2 regions of the Pseudomonas taetrolens genome follow, and region 1 is predicted to be linked to the other one. Evidence: predicted binding sites of a transcription regulator. Region 1 holds the regulator's gene; the other holds the start of a gene.

Evidence for each region. Region 1 encodes sigma-54, which starts transcription at its own class of promoters, with help from an activator protein. Its sites were predicted from a motif close to ANTGGCATNNANNTTGCTNT; they were not measured.
Region 2: glnA (glutamate--ammonia ligase) is a predicted target of sigma-54. The motif match lies at 3,121-3,140, and genes of this name have one in related genera.

The regions. Positions count from the first base shown of each region.
Region 1 covers NZ_LS483370.1:3,873,751-3,881,764, reverse strand. Annotated here, with positions in the region: gene DQN55_RS18025 (class II fumarate hydratase) at 1-274, shown strand, start outside; gene DQN55_RS18020 (hypothetical protein) at 302-751, shown strand; gene DQN55_RS18015 (superoxide dismutase) at 753-1,364, shown strand; gene DQN55_RS18010 (ZIP family metal transporter) at 1,397-2,290, shown strand; gene DQN55_RS18005 (HPr family phosphocarrier protein) at 2,434-2,706, opposite strand; gene rapZ (RNase adapter RapZ) at 2,723-3,580, opposite strand; gene ptsN (PTS IIA-like nitrogen regulatory protein PtsN) at 3,583-4,047, opposite strand; gene hpf (ribosome hibernation-promoting factor, HPF/YfiA family) at 4,060-4,368, opposite strand; gene DQN55_RS17985 (RNA polymerase factor sigma-54) at 4,445-5,938, opposite strand; gene lptB (LPS export ABC transporter ATP-binding protein) at 6,163-6,888, opposite strand; gene lptA (lipopolysaccharide transport periplasmic protein LptA) at 6,888-7,433, opposite strand; gene lptC (LPS export ABC transporter periplasmic protein LptC) at 7,420-7,992, opposite strand; gene DQN55_RS17965 (KdsC family phosphatase) at 8,001-8,014, opposite strand, start outside.
Region 2 covers NZ_LS483370.1:4,581,961-4,589,974, forward strand. Annotated here, with positions in the region: gene typA (translational GTPase TypA) at 1-1,310, opposite strand, end outside; gene thiI (tRNA uracil 4-sulfurtransferase ThiI) at 1,451-2,905, opposite strand; gene glnA (glutamate--ammonia ligase) at 3,239-4,645, shown strand; gene glnL (nitrogen regulation protein NR(II)) at 5,004-6,089, shown strand; gene ntrC (nitrogen regulation protein NR(I)) at 6,086-7,519, shown strand; gene DQN55_RS21075 (hypothetical protein) at 7,836-8,014, opposite strand, start outside.

The DNA.
Region 1 (8,014 bases):
GTTGCTGGCCAACGCCAGCCGTCTGCTGGCCGACAAAGCCATCAGCAGCTTCAAGGTCAACGAGGGAAAGCTCAAGGAGGCGTTGTCGCGCAATCCGATTCTGGTGACTGCGCTGAATCCGATCATTGGCTATCAAAAAGCCGCTGAAATTGCCAAGGCTGCCTATCAGCAAGGGCGCCCGGTGATTGATGTGGCCCAGGAATACACCGACCTGCCACGCAGCCAGCTTGAGGTTCTGCTGGATCCCGAGAAGCTGACAGCCGGCGGTATTTAACGCATCGACACTGCTTTGGAGGCGCACATGGAACACTGGAAACGCACGATCGAAAGAGCCAATCGCTGTTTCGCCGAGGGCGAGCTGGTTGATGCGCGAGAACATTACTTGCAGGCGCTTGCTTTGGCGCAGGTGCTGTTCGAACGCTGGAGTGATGCCGATGAAGCCGTCGCCGCGTGTGTGATTTCCCATCACAACCTGGCGGATCTGCACTTGCGCTTGAATCAGCCGGAGGAGAGTGTCGAGTACTTGTGTGCGATTCATCAGCGTTTGTTGCAGACCCTTCAGAACCCCCGACTGGCGCCGGCATTGCGTGAAGCAGCACTGCGCCAGAGCAGCAAAACCTATGTTGAATTGTTGAATTTCATCAGCGAGCACGGCGAATACCCGCGCACCAGTCTTTTGCTCAAACGCAACGTGGCACAGTCCTGCCACGAATTCTCAACGGTCAGTGGCCATCACCCGGGAGTCCATTGAAATGACTTACACCTTGCCAGTCTTGCCTTATGCCTATGACGCGCTTGAGCCGCATATCGATGCGCAGACCATGGAAATTCACTACACCAAGCATCATCAGACCTATATCAATAACCTCAATGCCGCTGTCGAAGGCACCGAGTGGGCGCAATGGCCTGTCGAGAAACTGGTCGCCAGTGTTCATCAGCTGCCCGAGCAACTGCGTGCCGCCGTGATCAATCAAGGTGGCGGGCATGCCAACCATTCGCTGTTTTGGGAGGTCATGAGCCCTGCGGGCGGAGGGCAGCCTGAAGGCGTATTGGCCAGGGCCATCGATGAGCAACTGGGTGGGCTGGAATCGTTCAAGGAGAACTTCACCAAGGCGGCCTTGACCCGTTTTGGCAGCGGCTGGGCATGGTTGTGCGTGACTCCGCAAAAAAAACTGGTGATCGAAAGCAGTGGCAACCAGGACAGTCCTCTGATGAACGGTAATACACCGATTCTGGGGTTGGATGTGTGGGAGCATGCCTACTATCTGCGCTATCAAAATCGTCGCCCCGAATACATCAATGCGTTCTACAGTGTGATCAATTGGCCAGAAGTGGCGCGTCGTTATCAGGCTGCGATGGCCTGAGCCAAGCCTACTCAAAAGGATTCAGGCGGATTATGGGCACGCAAATATTAGCGGTCGGCGGTGTACGGATGTTTCGTTATGCCCTGGGCTCGCTCTTGCTGTTGGCGGGCACGGCCTTGTTGGTTGCAAAGGGGCTGGTCTGGCTGGATCTTGAGCCGCGGATGTTGCGCGCGCTTCAGGGCGGTGCGCTCTGTGCGCTGGGAACGGCACTCGGGGCGGTACCGGTGCTGGTGATACGCAAAATGCCGATGGCTGTCAGCGATACGTTGCTGGGCTTCGGCGCGGGCGTCATGCTGGCTGCCACCGCCTTTTCGTTGATCGTTCCAGGCATTGCAGCCGCTGAAAATCTGGGGCTGTCATCCTGGGCCTCAAGCGGGCTGGTCAGTGCGGGTATCCAGCTGGGGGCGTTTTTTCTGTTCCTGGTGGATCTCAAGGTGTCCGGGGCCGGACCGCAAGGGTTGAGCAGTCGCCCGGGCGAACCTGTTATTGCCCCGCGTATCTGGTTGTTCGTGATTGCCATTGTGGCGCACAACATTCCGGAAGGTATGGCAGTCGGGGTTTCGGCGGGTGGCGGCATGCCTGATGCCGATAGCCTGGCCATGGGGATTGCGCTTCAGGATGTTCCGGAAGGGCTGGTGATCGCGTTGGTTCTGGCGGGCGCAGGGATGTCGCGGGTGAGGGCCTTCCTGGTGGGCGCGGCGTCAGGTCTGGTTGAGCCTGTGTTTGCGGTGCTGTGCGCATGGCTGGTAAACCTTGCCCAGGTGCTGTTGCCCTTGGGCCTGGCCCTGGCGGCAGGTGCTATGTTGCTGGTGGTGACTCAGGAGGTCATCCCTGAGTCGCGTCGCAACGGGCACGAAAAGCTGGCCAGTCTGGGGTTGTGTGTCGGGTTCTGTCTGATGATGGTGATGGACACTGCATTGGGGTAGGGGAAAGCCGGCTATATGATCTGAACCTGCACGGGCAATCGGACGACGTTCGATTGCTCGAGCAGATTTCAAAATCACTGCGATTCAGCCACTGCACGGGATCATCGCGAGCAAGCTCGCTCCTGCAGAGATCGTTTCAGTGATTACTCGCCTTCATCGAAGTAGTTGTTGATCAATGTCACCAGCGCTTCCAGCGCTTCCTGCTCTTGCTCACCTTCAGTCTTGAGATGAATGGTAGTCCCTTTGCCAGCAGCGAGCATCATCATTGCCATGATGCTCTTACCGTCGACCATGGATTCCGGCGAGCGGCCTGCCTGGATCTGGCAGGGGTATTTCCCGGCGATGCCCACGAACTTGGCGGATGCACGAGCATGCAAGCCCAGTTTGTTGATGATTTCTATTTCCAGAGCAGGCATCGCGGGTTAAATCCTTTCAAGTAAGGTCGCGGTGGCGAACCTGGACGTTCTTCAGAGTTTTTTGCAGGCACTTGCCGAGTCGTTCGGTCAGGTAGACAGAGCGGTGATGACCGCCCGTGCAGCCGATGCCAATGGTGACATAGGCGCGGTTGCTGGCGGCAAAACGCGGCAGCCACTTGAGCAGATAGCTGGAGATGTCCTGGAACATCTCTTCGACATCCGGTTGGGCTGCCAGGTAGTCGACGACGGGCTGGTCCAGCCCGGATTGTTCTCGCAGTTCGGGTTTCCAATACGGGTTGGGCAGGCACCGCACATCAAACACCAGGTCGGCGTCCACCGGCATCCCGCGCTTGAAGCCGAACGACTCCACCAAAAAGGCAGTACCGGCTTCTGGTTTGTTCAGCAGGCGCAACTTGATCGTGTCGCGCAACTGATACAGGTTGAGGTTGGTGGTGTTGATGGTGAGATCAGCAAGGTCGACAATCGGCCCCAGCAGTTGCGTCTCGTCGCGGATCGCTTCGGCCAAAGAGCGGCTGGCACTGCTCAGCGGGTGACGTCTGCGGGTTTCCGAGAACCGCTTGAACAAGGTTTCTTCGTCGGCATCCAGATACAGCACATCGCACTGGATATGCCGACTGCGCACCTCTTCAAGCAATTGCGGAAAACGCGATAAATGGCTCGGCAGGTTTCGCGCATCAATCGATACGGCCACCAGCGGCTGTGCCAGCTCGGTGTGAATCAGCGCACGCTCCGCCAGCTCCGGCAACAAGCCGGCAGGCAAGTTGTCGATGCAATAGAAACCGTTGTCTTCAAGGACGGCGAGGGCAGTGCTTTTACCGGAGCCGGAGCGTCCGCTGACAATAACTAAGCGCATGATTAATGACCGTTCTGTACGTCCAGAACAACCTGATACAGCGCTTCGTTGCTGGATGCGGCGCGCAGCTTCTCGCGCACGTCTTTACGATCGAGCATGCTGGCGATCTGCCGGAGCAGTTCCAGATGTGCATCGGTTGCCGCTTCAGGTACCAGCAAAACGAAGAGCAGGTCGACCGGCGCGCCATCGATGGCGTCGAAATCTATAGGGGCGTCGAGGTGCAGCAAGGCGCTGACTGGCGACTTGCAGCCCTTGAGGCGGCAATGGGGGATTGCAATTCCGTTACCAAAACCGGTGGAGCCGAGTTTTTCACGGGCAATAAGGCTCTCGAAAACATCCTGCATTTCGAGATCAGGCACTTCGCGACTGATCAGGTTGGCAATTTGTTCGAGTGCGCGCTTTTTACTGCCGCCCGGCGCGTTCACGAGGGAACGGCCGGGGGTCAGGATATTTTCAAGTCGAATCATGGGTAGGGAGTATTAACGACCGGTCGCGCCCTGGAGCAGGCTTTGGGTCTTTTCCTTATGCTTTTTCAGTTGGCGATCAAGCTTGTCAGTGAGCAGGTCAATTGCCGCATACATGTCGTCATGCTCGGCATTGGCAACGACTTCCCCTCCATGGATATGCAGAGTGGCTTCGATTTTCTGTTTCAGTTTTTCGACCGCCATCGTCACCTGTACGTTGGTAATCTTGTCGAAGTGGCGTTCCAGTCGGTCGAGTTTTTCGCCGATGTAAGCGCGCAGCGGTTCGGTGACTTCCAGTTGGTGTCCACTGATGTTGACTTGCATACAGTTTCTCCTTTTGATGCCATTGCATAAAGTGGCAGGCTGAGCAGCCTGCCACTGAAACGCTGTAACCCGTGGCTTACATCAAACGCTTGCGTTCGCTCGAAGGCGCGATTCCCAGGGATTCGCGATACTTGGCGACGGTGCGACGGGCGACCTGAATACCTTGTGCCTCCAGTAAACCAGCGATCTTGCTGTCACTCAACGGCTTTTTCTGATTTTCAGCGGCAACCAGTTTTTTGATGATGGCACGGATCGCGGTGGACGAGCATTCGCCGCCTTCGGAAGTGCTGACATGGCTGGAGAAAAAGTACTTCAACTCATAAATACCGCGCGGGGTATGCATGAATTTTTGTGTGGTAACCCGAGAGATCGTGGATTCGTGCATGCCTACGGCTTCGGCAATGTCATGCAGCACCAAAGGCTTCATGGCCTCGTCGCCGTACTCCAGGAAGCCGCGCTGATGTTCGACGATTTGGGTCGCCACTTTCATCAGGGTTTCGTTGCGGCTCTGCAGGCTTTTGATGAACCAGCGTGCTTCCTGTAGTTGATTGCGCATAAACGTGTTGTCGGCACTGGTGTCGGCACGGCGGACGAAACCGGCATATTGCGGGTTGACGCGCAAGCGTGGCACGGACTCCTGGTTGAGCTCCACCAGCCAGCGTTCGTTATCTTTGCGCACGATAACGTCAGGTACCACGTACTCGGCTTCGCTGGACTCGATTTGTGAGCCCGGGCGCGGATTAAGGCTTTGTACCAGCTCGATGACCTGGCGCAGCTCGTCTTCCTTGAGCTTCATGCGACGCATCAACTGGCTGTAGTCGCGAGCGCCGAGCAGGTCGATGTAGTCGGTGACCAGGCGCTTGGCTTCGTTCAGCCAAGGTGTTTTGGCAGGCAGCTGACGCAATTGCAGCAGCAGGCATTCGCCTAGGCTGCGTGCACCGATACCGGCGGGTTCGAATTGCTGGATGCGGTGCAGGACAGCTTCGATTTCATCGAGCTCGATGTCCAGCTCCGGGTCGAACGCTTCGAGGATTTCTTCGAGTGTTTCGTCGAGATAGCCCTGGTTGTTGATGCAGTCGATGAGCGTCACACCGATCAGTCGGTCAGTGTCGGACATCGGTACAAGGTTCAATTGCCACAGCAAGTGGCTCTGCAGGCTTTCACCGGCAGAGGTGCGGGTGGTGAAGTCCCACTCGTCATCGTCATTGCTTGGCAGGCTGCTGGCGCTGGTCTGATAAACGTCTTCCCAGGCGGTGTCGACAGGCAGCTCGTTGGGAATGCGGTCATTCCATTCGCCTTCCTCGAGGTTGTCCACGGTAGGGGCGGATTCCTGGTAGGAAGGCTCCTGAATATCGTTGTTGGGTTTTTGCTCGATGTTGTCGGCCATAGGGTCCGAATTGTCGAAGTCTTCGCCTTCTTCCTGGCGTTCGAGCATCGGATTGGATTCCAGGGCCTCCTGGATTTCCTGTTGCAGGTCCAGGGTCGACAATTGGAGCAGGCGTATGGCTTGTTGCAGCTGAGGTGTCATTGTCAGCTGCTGGCCCATTCTCAGGACTAGCGATGGTTTCATGGCAGGGGCTTTACACCTTATTCGCCGGCGCACATGGCGCCATCCACTACAAGGGCGCGGAAGCGCCAAACATAAGCAAATTATATGCCTGAAACCGCTGTGTTTGCCTAGGGGCGTTCTTAATTAGTTTCCGTTGCCCCGGGAAACGGCTGAGCGCTTGTGGAATAAAACGTCGTTGGATGTTTTATTTGTCAGCGCTCCAGGAGTTTCCACCATTCCTGCGATTACAGGCGGAACTCGTGACCGAGGTAAACTTCTCTCACCAATTCGTTGGCAAGAATCGTTTCAGCATCACCTTCAGCGATCAATTGACCGTCGTTGACGATATACGCAGTTTCGCAGATGTCGAGGGTTTCACGGACGTTGTGATCGGTGATCAGCACGCCAATACCCTTGGCCTTCAGATGATGGATGATTTGCTTGATGTCACCTACGGAAATGGGGTCAACGCCTGCAAAGGGTTCATCGAGCAGGATGAACTTGGGGGCAGTGGCCAGTGCGCGGGCAATTTCGACCCGGCGGCGTTCGCCCCCAGACAGGCTCATGCCCAGGTTTTCGCGGATGTGGTTGATGTGGAATTCCTGCAGCAGGCTTTCCAGTTCCTGGCGACGACCTGCCTTGTCCAGCTCCTTGCGCGTTTCGAGGATTGCCATGATGTTGTCGGCAACCGACAGCTTGCGAAAGATCGAAGCTTCCTGCGGCAAGTAACCGATACCGGCACGTGCGCGACCGTGCATGGGTTGATGGCTGACGTCGAGGTCGTCGATCAGCACGCGACCCTGATCGGCCTGGACCAGGCCGACAATCATGTAGAAACACGTGGTCTTGCCCGCACCGTTAGGACCGAGCAAGCCGACGATTTGCCCGCTGTCGATCGACAGGCTGACATCTCGTACCACCTGGCGGCTCTTGTAGCTTTTAGCCAAATGCTGGGCTTTCAGAGTTGCCATTACTGGGCCTTCTGTTGGTCGGTTTTTTTCTTCGGCTGGATCACCATGTCGATGCGCGGACGTGGAGCGGTGACGCTGCTGCCATTGGCGCGACCGGCATTGGCGACCTGTTTCACCGTGTCGTAGACGATTTTCTCGCCTTCGGTGGTGTTGCCGTCGTTAATGACCTTGGCCCTGTCGATCAGCACGATGCGGTTTTGCGGCGCATGGTACTGAATGGTCACGGCATACGCCTGAACCGGTTTGGGATCAGATTCTTTTTGCAGCTGCTCGAAGTAGGCAAGATTGCCCACCGACGTCACTACGTCAATTTCTCCCGCCGCGTTGCGGGTGATAGTGACGGTGTTGCCGGTGATTTTCATCGAGCCCTGAGTGATGATCACATCACCCTTGTAGGTAGCGACGCCTTGTTTGTCATCCAGCTGTGCTTCATTGGCCTGGATGCGGATAGGCTGTTCGTTATCGTTCGGCAGAGCCCAGGCGCTCGCGCTTCCCAGTGCTGCGCTCAGGCTGAGCAATAAAGGGAGGGTTTTAACGAGACTCATACTGTCCTCTTACGTTGGACAGCAGGTCCATCCTGCCGTCTTTCAAATATGCTTTCATTCCCTTGCCAGTTGTAACGCCGCCAGCGCCGTCGATTCTAACGGCTTGCTGGGTCTGCGCATATTGCTTCTGGGGGAATACAGTCATGCGGCTACTGGTAATAACCGTTGTGCGTTTTTTTTCGTCGGTCCGGGCGATGCGTACCGAGTCAATCAACTCAACCTCGCTGCCGTCCGGGTTGACTTCGCCGCGTTCGCTCTGGACGTGCCACGGGTACGCTGTACCGCGATACATCTGCAGGTCGGGCTTGGTCAGTAAAGAGACCTCTGAAGCCTTTACGTGTTCAACCTTGTCGGCGGTCATTTCGTACTGCAGTTTACCGTCCGGCAGGTACTGAAGGCTGCGGGCGTTCAGGGCGTAATAATCGATGGCAGATTCATCGACAGCCACTACAGGGGTGTCGAGAAAGCGTCCGGGGCTGATATTCCAATAGCCAACGGCTGCGAACAGCGCAGCAATGACTGCGAATAACAGGATGTTACGAATCTTTTTGCTCAGCATAGGAAGCTCTATAGGTAGGCGG
Region 2 (8,014 bases), 710 kb from region 1:
ACACGGCCTTTGCCATCCGGCACCATGTTGGTCAGGTCGCCCTTACGCAGGCCCATCTCTTCCATCACCTTGCCCTGAGAATCTTCAGGGGTGTCGATGGTTACGTTCTCGAACGGTTCGTGCTTCACGCCGTCAACAAGACGGATGATCACTTCAGGACGACCAACGCCCATTTCGAAGCCTTCGCGACGCATGGTTTCGATCAGAACCGAAAGGTGCAGTTCGCCACGGCCGGAAACCTTGAACTTGTCAGCCGAGTCGCCTTCTTCAACGCGCAGTGCAACGTTGTACAGCAGCTCTTTGTCCAGACGTTCCTTGATGTTACGGGAAGTCACGAACTTGCCTTCTTTACCGCAGAAAGGCGAGTCGTTTACCTGGAAGGTCATGGAAACGGTTGGCTCGTCAACGGTCAACGGCTTCATCGCTTCAACGTTCAGCGGATCACACAGGGTGTCGGAGATGAACAGCGAATCCATACCGCTGATGCAAACGATGTCGCCTGCCGAAGCTTCTTCAACGTCTACACGGTGCAGACCGTGGTGACCCATCAGCTTCAGGATACGACCGTTGCGTTTTTTGCCGTCAGCGTCGATGGCAACAACCGGAGTGTTCGGCTTGACGCGACCACGAGCGATACGGCCAACGCCGATAATGCCCAGGAAGCTGTTGTAGTCCAGTGCCGAGATTTGCATCTGGAACGGACCGTCACGGTCAACTTTTGGTGCCGGTACGTTGTCGACGATCGACTGGTACAGCGGGGTCATGTCTTCAGCCATGTCGGTGTGGTCAAGACCAGCAATACCGTTCAGGGCGGAGGCGTAAACCACTTTGAAGTCCAGCTGTTCTTCGGTAGCACCCAGGTTGTCGAACAGGTCGAAGATCTGATCCAGAACCCAGTCCGGACGCGCGCCTGGACGGTCAACCTTGTTGATGACCACGATTGGACGCAGGCCGGCTTCGAAAGCCTTCTTGGTCACGAAACGGGTTTGCGGCATAGGGCCGTCTTGAGCGTCAACCAGCAGCAGAACGGAGTCAACCATCGACATTACGCGTTCAACTTCGCCGCCGAAGTCGGCGTGGCCCGGGGTGTCCACGATGTTGATGTGGTAGCCGTTCCAGTTGATAGCGGTGTTCTTGGCAAGAATGGTAATGCCGCGCTCTTTTTCCTGGTCGTTGGAGTCCATCACGCGCTCGTCGTTGAGCTCGTTGCGCTCCAGAGTGCCGGATTGACGCAAGAGTTTGTCTACCAGGGTAGTTTTACCGTGGTCAACGTGAGCAATGATGGCGATGTTACGTAGATTTTCGATCACTTGTGTATCTCGATCAGAGGATTCGGTGTGCTGACTGAGTCCAGGCAGCGATTAACAGTAGAGTCCGTAAAAGCCGTTACAGCTTGACGGCGGCGTCGGGGGGCCGGTGACGCAGGCCACAGGCATACAGCCCCGGGCTCTTAGCTCGGTCGATAAACGCGCACATTGGCATGTCCCTCACTGAGCAAATGGTGGGCATGCAGGCGACTCATCACGCCTTTGTCGCAATACAACAGGTACTGACGGGTATCATCCAGTTCCTTGAAGCGGCTGTTCAGTGCATAGAACGGCAACGCTTGTACTTCGATGCCAGCCAGTTCCAGCGGTTGATCTTCCTGAGCATCCGGGTGACGGATGTCGATCACGATCTGACCCGCGAGCACCTCGCTGACCTCTTCGACTTGCAAGTCCTGGCCCAACTCATCGATCACACGATCGATCGGCACCAGTTTGGCCCGCTCAAGCGCTCGCTCAAGCACGGCCATATCGAACTGTTGTTCTTCGTACTCCACGCGGTTGCGTTTTGCGTGGGTCTTGGGGTTAACCGAAATCACCCCGCAATATTCAGGCATGTGCTTGGCGAAATCGGCCGTACCGATTTGCACCGCCTGGTCGATGATGTCCTGCTTATGGCTGGCAATCAGTGGGCGCAACACCAGTTTGTCGGTCACGCAATCAATCACCGACAGGTTGGGCAGCGTCTGGCTGGACACCTGGGAAATCGCCTCGCCGGTCACCAGCGCATCGATTTCGAGCCGGTCCGCAATACGGGACGCAGCGCGTAACATCATACGCTTCAAAATGACGCCCATATGACTGTTATCGACTTTGCCGAGAATTTCCCCCAAAACTTCTTCGAACGGAACGCTGACAAACAGCACGCGCTGCGAGCTGCCGTACTTCTTCCATATATAGTGCGCGACTTCCATCACGCCCAGTTCGTGGGCACGCCCGCCGAGGTTGAAGAAGCAAAAGTGGCTCATCAGGCCGCGGCGCATGATCTGGTAGGCCGCTACCGTCGAGTCGAAGCCGCCGGACATCAACACCAGGGTCTGCTCAAGCGCCCCCAGTGGATAACCGCCGATGCTGTCGTGCTGGCTGTGGATCACAAACAACCGTTGGTCGCGAATTTCGATACGGACTTCAATTTCCGGGTTTTTCAGCGAAATTCCGGCGGCACCACACTGACGCCGCAGCTGGCTGCCGACGTATTTTTCGACTTCCATGGACGAAAACGGGTGCTTGCCAGCGCGCTTGCAGCGCACCGAAAAGACTTTACCCGCCAACGTTTCACCGAAGTGCAATTTGCACTTGGCAACGACGTCGTCGAAATCGCCCAAAGGGTACTCATCGACTTGCAGGAAATGCGCGATGCCCGGCATGCAGCTCAGGCGATCAGTCATTTCCTTCAAGGCTTTGGGGTCACTCACGCGCGTTTGCAGCTCGATGTTGTCCCACACGCCTGTCACCACCACAGCCGGGTCCAGATCGCGGAGCACGGCACGGATGTTTTTGGCCAATTGACGGACGAAACGCATCCGAACCGGACGGCTCTTGATCGTGATTTCGGGGAAGACTTTAACGATTAGTTTCATGAAAACAGCGCGCGAGCAGCCTGCCAAAAAAGGGGGGCGCGGATTATAGCGGAAATTGCTCAAGGTTTAACCAGTTATCGTACAAACGGTTTTTCGCGCACCAAAATAGAACATAAAGCGTGGATTTCGCCTCATTTGGGTGCGATTAATCCCGCTAATAGGTAGTCTGCGGCGCTAACGCGCTTGAGATTGGGGCATTCCGCCCAAGTCGGGGCACTGGCATGCAATTTGCTCCCTTGTGAGGCAGGTCGCCTTGGCAGAGTATTCGCGCCGGCATCAACCACATTTAACGGGCTACTCCACTACCAGCCCGAAGCCACCCCGGAGGACACTATGTCGAAGTCGGTTCAACTCATCAAAGATCATGACGTCAAGTGGATTGATCTGCGCTTCACTGACACCAAAGGCACTCAGCACCACGTAACCATGCCGGCTCGTGATGCGCTCGATGAAAACTTCTTCACCGACGGCAAAATGTTCGACGGCTCCTCCATTGCTGGCTGGAAAGGCATCGAAGCGTCCGACATGATCCTGCTGCCAGACGACAGCACTGCCGTTCTGGACCCGTTCACCGAACAGCCTACGCTGATCCTGGTGTGCGACATCATCGAACCTTCGACCATGCAAGGCTATGACCGCGACCCACGCGCCATCGCTACCCGTGCCGAGGAATACCTGAAGTCCACCGGTATCGGCGACACCGTATTCGTCGGTCCAGAACCTGAGTTCTTCATCTTCGACCAAGTGAAGTTCAAGTCCGACATCTCCGGCTCCATGTTCAAGATCTACTCCGAACAAGGCTCCTGGATGTCCGACCAGGACGTGGAAGGCGGCAACAAAGGCCACCGTCCAGGCGTCAAAGGCGGCTACTTCCCGGTTCCGCCGTTCGACCATGACCACGAAATCCGTACCTCCATGTGCAACGCCATGGAAGAGATGGGCCTGGTCATCGAAGTTCACCACCACGAAGTGGCAACGGCTGGCCAGAACGAAATCGGCGTGCAGTTCAACACCCTGGTGAAAAAGGCTGACGAAGTTCAGACCCTGAAATACTGCGTACACAACGTGGCAGACGCTTACGGCCGTACCGCTACTTTCATGCCTAAGCCTCTGTACGGCGACAACGGCTCGGGCATGCACGTCCACATGTCCATCTCCAAGGAAGGCAAGAACACCTTCGCTGGCGAAGGCTATGCCGGCCTGTCCGACACCGCTCTGTACTTCATCGGCGGCATCATCAAGCACGGTAAGGCCCTGAACGGCTTCACCAACCCGGCTACCAACTCCTACAAGCGTCTGGTACCAGGTTTCGAAGCACCGGTCATGCTGGCCTACTCGGCTCGCAACCGTTCCGCATCGATCCGTATTCCTTACGTGTCCAGCCCTAAGGCGCGCCGTATCGAAGCACGCTTCCCGGATCCGGCAGCCAACCCGTACCTGTGCTTCGCAGCACTGATGATGGCTGGTCTGGACGGTATCCAGAACAAGATCCACCCTGGCGACGCTGCTGACAAAAACCTGTACGACCTGCCGCCTGAAGAGGCGAAAGAGATCCCACAAGTTTGCGGCAGCCTGAAAGAAGCCCTGGAAGAGCTGGACAAAGGTCGTGCGTTCCTGACCAAAGGCGGCGTTTTCAGCGACGATTTCATCGACGCCTACATCGCCCTGAAAAGCGAAGAAGAAATCCAGGTACGTACCTTCGTACACCCACTGGAATACGAGCTGTACTACAGCTGCTGATCCAGTAGCGTTCGCGCAAGCGACGTGATTTAAAAAGGCTTCCTTCGGGAGGCCTTTTTTATGGGCGGCCTGGCGGTATTCAAGGCGAGCCAGGGTGGATGCTCCTGGCAATCCGCACGTGTGAGCCCGACTGAAACCTTTCATCCAATTTGCACTATATTGGTGCAATCACTGCTTAAATATTATCTGACCACCCCACTTTGGTTCAAAACGTCTCGATGACGGGGCTGCGACGCCATTAAATCGGGCTCAAGGCGCCTATTTCAGGTGATTCGCGCTTCTTTTCGGAGCTTTGGTTTGGTTTTTGCATTTTCCTTGCACCAGCGCCTCACTCGCGCATGCAATCCGGGATCGTCCCATGACCATCAGTGATGCCCTGCACCGTCTGTTACTCGACAACCTGACCACCGCCACGCTTTTGCTCAATGCCGACTTGCGGCTTGAGTACATGAACCCTGCGGCGGAAATGCTGCTGGCCATTAGCGGTCAACGCAGTCATGGGCAATTCATCAGCGAGCTGTTCACTGAGTCCACCGAAGCACTGCACTCATTGCGCCAGGCTGTTGAGCAGGCCCACCCGTTTACCAAGCGCGAGGCCATGCTGACTTCGCTCACCGGCCAATCCCTTACAGTGGATTACGCCGTAACGCCGATCCTGAGCAATGGCAACACCCTGTTGCTGCTCGAGGTTCACCCCCGCGACCGACTGCTGCGCATCACCAAGGAAGAGGCCCAACTGTCCAAGCAGGAAACCAGCAAGATGCTGGTGCGCGGCCTGGCCCACGAAATCAAAAACCCGTTGGGTGGCATTCGCGGCGCGGCGCAGCTGCTGGCGCGGCAGTTGCCCGACGAAAGCCTGCGCGACTACACCAATGTCATCATCGAAGAAGCCGACCGCCTGCGTAACCTGGTCGATCGCATGCTGGGCTCAAATAAACTGCCTTCGCTGGCCATGACCAATGTTCACGAAGTCCTCGAGCGCGTGTGCAATCTGGTTGAAGCCGAGACGCAAGGCAGCATCACGCTGGTGCGTGACTACGACCCGAGCCTGCCCGACTTGCTGATCGACCGTGAGCAGATGATTCAGGCCGTGCTCAATATCGTGCGTAACGCCATGCAGGCCATCAGCAGCCAGAACGAGCTGCGCCTGGGACGCATCACGCTGCGCACCCGCGCCATGCGCCAGTTCACCATTGGCCATATTCGTCATCGATTGGTGACGAAAATAGAAATCATCGATAACGGGCCAGGCATACCGGCCGAGCTGCAGGACACCCTGTTTTTTCCGATGGTCAGCGGCCGCCCTGACGGCACCGGGCTGGGCCTTGCCATCACCCAAAACATCATTAGTCAGCACCAGGGGTTGATCGAGTGTGAAAGCCACGCCGGCCACACACTCTTCTCGATCTTTCTACCACTGGAACAAGGAGCCGCATCGACATGAGCCGAAGTGAAACCGTGTGGATCGTCGACGACGACCGTTCAATCCGTTGGGTTCTGGAAAAAGCCTTGCAGCAGGAAGGCATGACCACACAAAGCTTCGACAGCGCCGATGGAGTGATGAGCCGCCTGGCTCGCCAGCAGCCTGACGTGATCATTTCTGACATTCGCATGCCCGGCTCCAGCGGCCTGGACTTGCTGGCCAAGATTCGCGAGCAGCACCCGCGCCTGCCGGTGATCATCATGACCGCCCACTCGGACCTGGACAGCGCGGTGGCGTCTTACCAGGGCGGCGCATTCGAATACCTGCCCAAGCCGTTCGATGTCGATGAAGCGGTGTCACTGGTCAAGCGTGCCAATCAGCATGCCCAGGAACAACAAGGCCTGGATGTGACACCGATACTCGCCCGCACGCCCGAAATCATCGGTGAAGCCCCGGCGATGCAAGAGGTGTTTCGTGCCATTGGCCGCCTGAGCCACTCCAACATCACCGTGCTGATCAATGGCGAGTCAGGCACCGGTAAAGAGCTGGTCGCCCACGCTCTGCACCGCCACAGCCCGCGTGCGGCATCACCGTTCATTGCCTTGAACATGGCGGCGATCCCAAAGGACCTGATGGAGTCCGAGCTGTTCGGCCATGAAAAGGGCGCGTTCACTGGCGCCGCCAACTTGCGTCGCGGCCGTTTCGAGCAAGCCGATGGCGGGACGTTGTTCCTGGATGAAATCGGCGACATGCCCGCTGACACCCAGACCCGTCTGCTGCGGGTACTGGCCGATGGTGAGTTCTATCGGGTCGGTGGGCACACCCCGGTCAAGGTCGATGTGCGCATCATTGCCGCCACGCACCAGAACCTCGAAACCCTGGTGCAGGCCGGCAAGTTCCGTGAAGACTTGTTCCATCGCCTGAACGTGATCCGCATCCATATCCCGCGTCTGTCGGACCGTCGTGAAGACATCCCGACCTTGACCCGGCACTTCCTCAGCAGCGCTGCACAAGAACTGTCCGTCGAGCCCAAACTGTTAAAAACCGAGACCGAGCAGTATCTGAAGAACCTGCCGTGGCCGGGCAACGTGCGTCAGCTGGAAAACACCTGCCGCTGGATTACGGTGATGGCTTCGGGCCGTGAAGTGCACATCAGTGACTTGCCACCCGAACTGTTGAACCTGCAACAGGACGCGTCTCCCATTACAAACTGGGAACAAGCCCTTCGCCAATGGGCCGACCAGGCCCTTGGCCGTGGCCAGTCGAATCTGCTCGACAGCGCCGTACCTACCTTTGAGCGGATCATGATCGAGACAGCCCTCAAGCACACCGCAGGCCGACGCCGTGATGCGGCCGTGCTGCTGGGCTGGGGCCGCAACACCTTGACCCGCAAGATCAAAGAGCTGGGAATGAAGATTGATGGCGACGAGGATGAGAGCGACGAGGCTTAAGGCAGACGCACCACGCTCAAGCAACACGCACTATTAGCGTGCGAAGCTCTAGAACAGTACTTTCAGCCAAGTTATGACCCTAAACCCAAAAGCCCCGGAATCCGGGGCTTTTGCGTATGAGTGATAAAAAATCCGTCAAAAATCAAAAACTGGCACGTGCCCTGCAATAACCCTTATCAGGCAACACCGCTTTAGGGGACCTTGATACAGGCAGGTCAAGACTCCCCACTTTTACACCCGCAGCCTTGATGCCTCTTGCATCAAGGCGCACCCCGCTTTTGGGGAACCCGGTACAGGCAGGCCGGAATTCCCTCTTTTATTGTTCTTGCAGGTTCACCTGCAACCGCCAGCGCCCATCCTGCGGCGCGCCGGCCCAGTCGCCCCGCAAGGCACGGGCCGCCACCACCGTCAGCAGCAACCCGCCATCAGTCCCCCGAACCCGCCAGTTCAGCGCCTTGCCGTTAAGCTGGAACTGACCGTGTTGCGGCTTGGCCC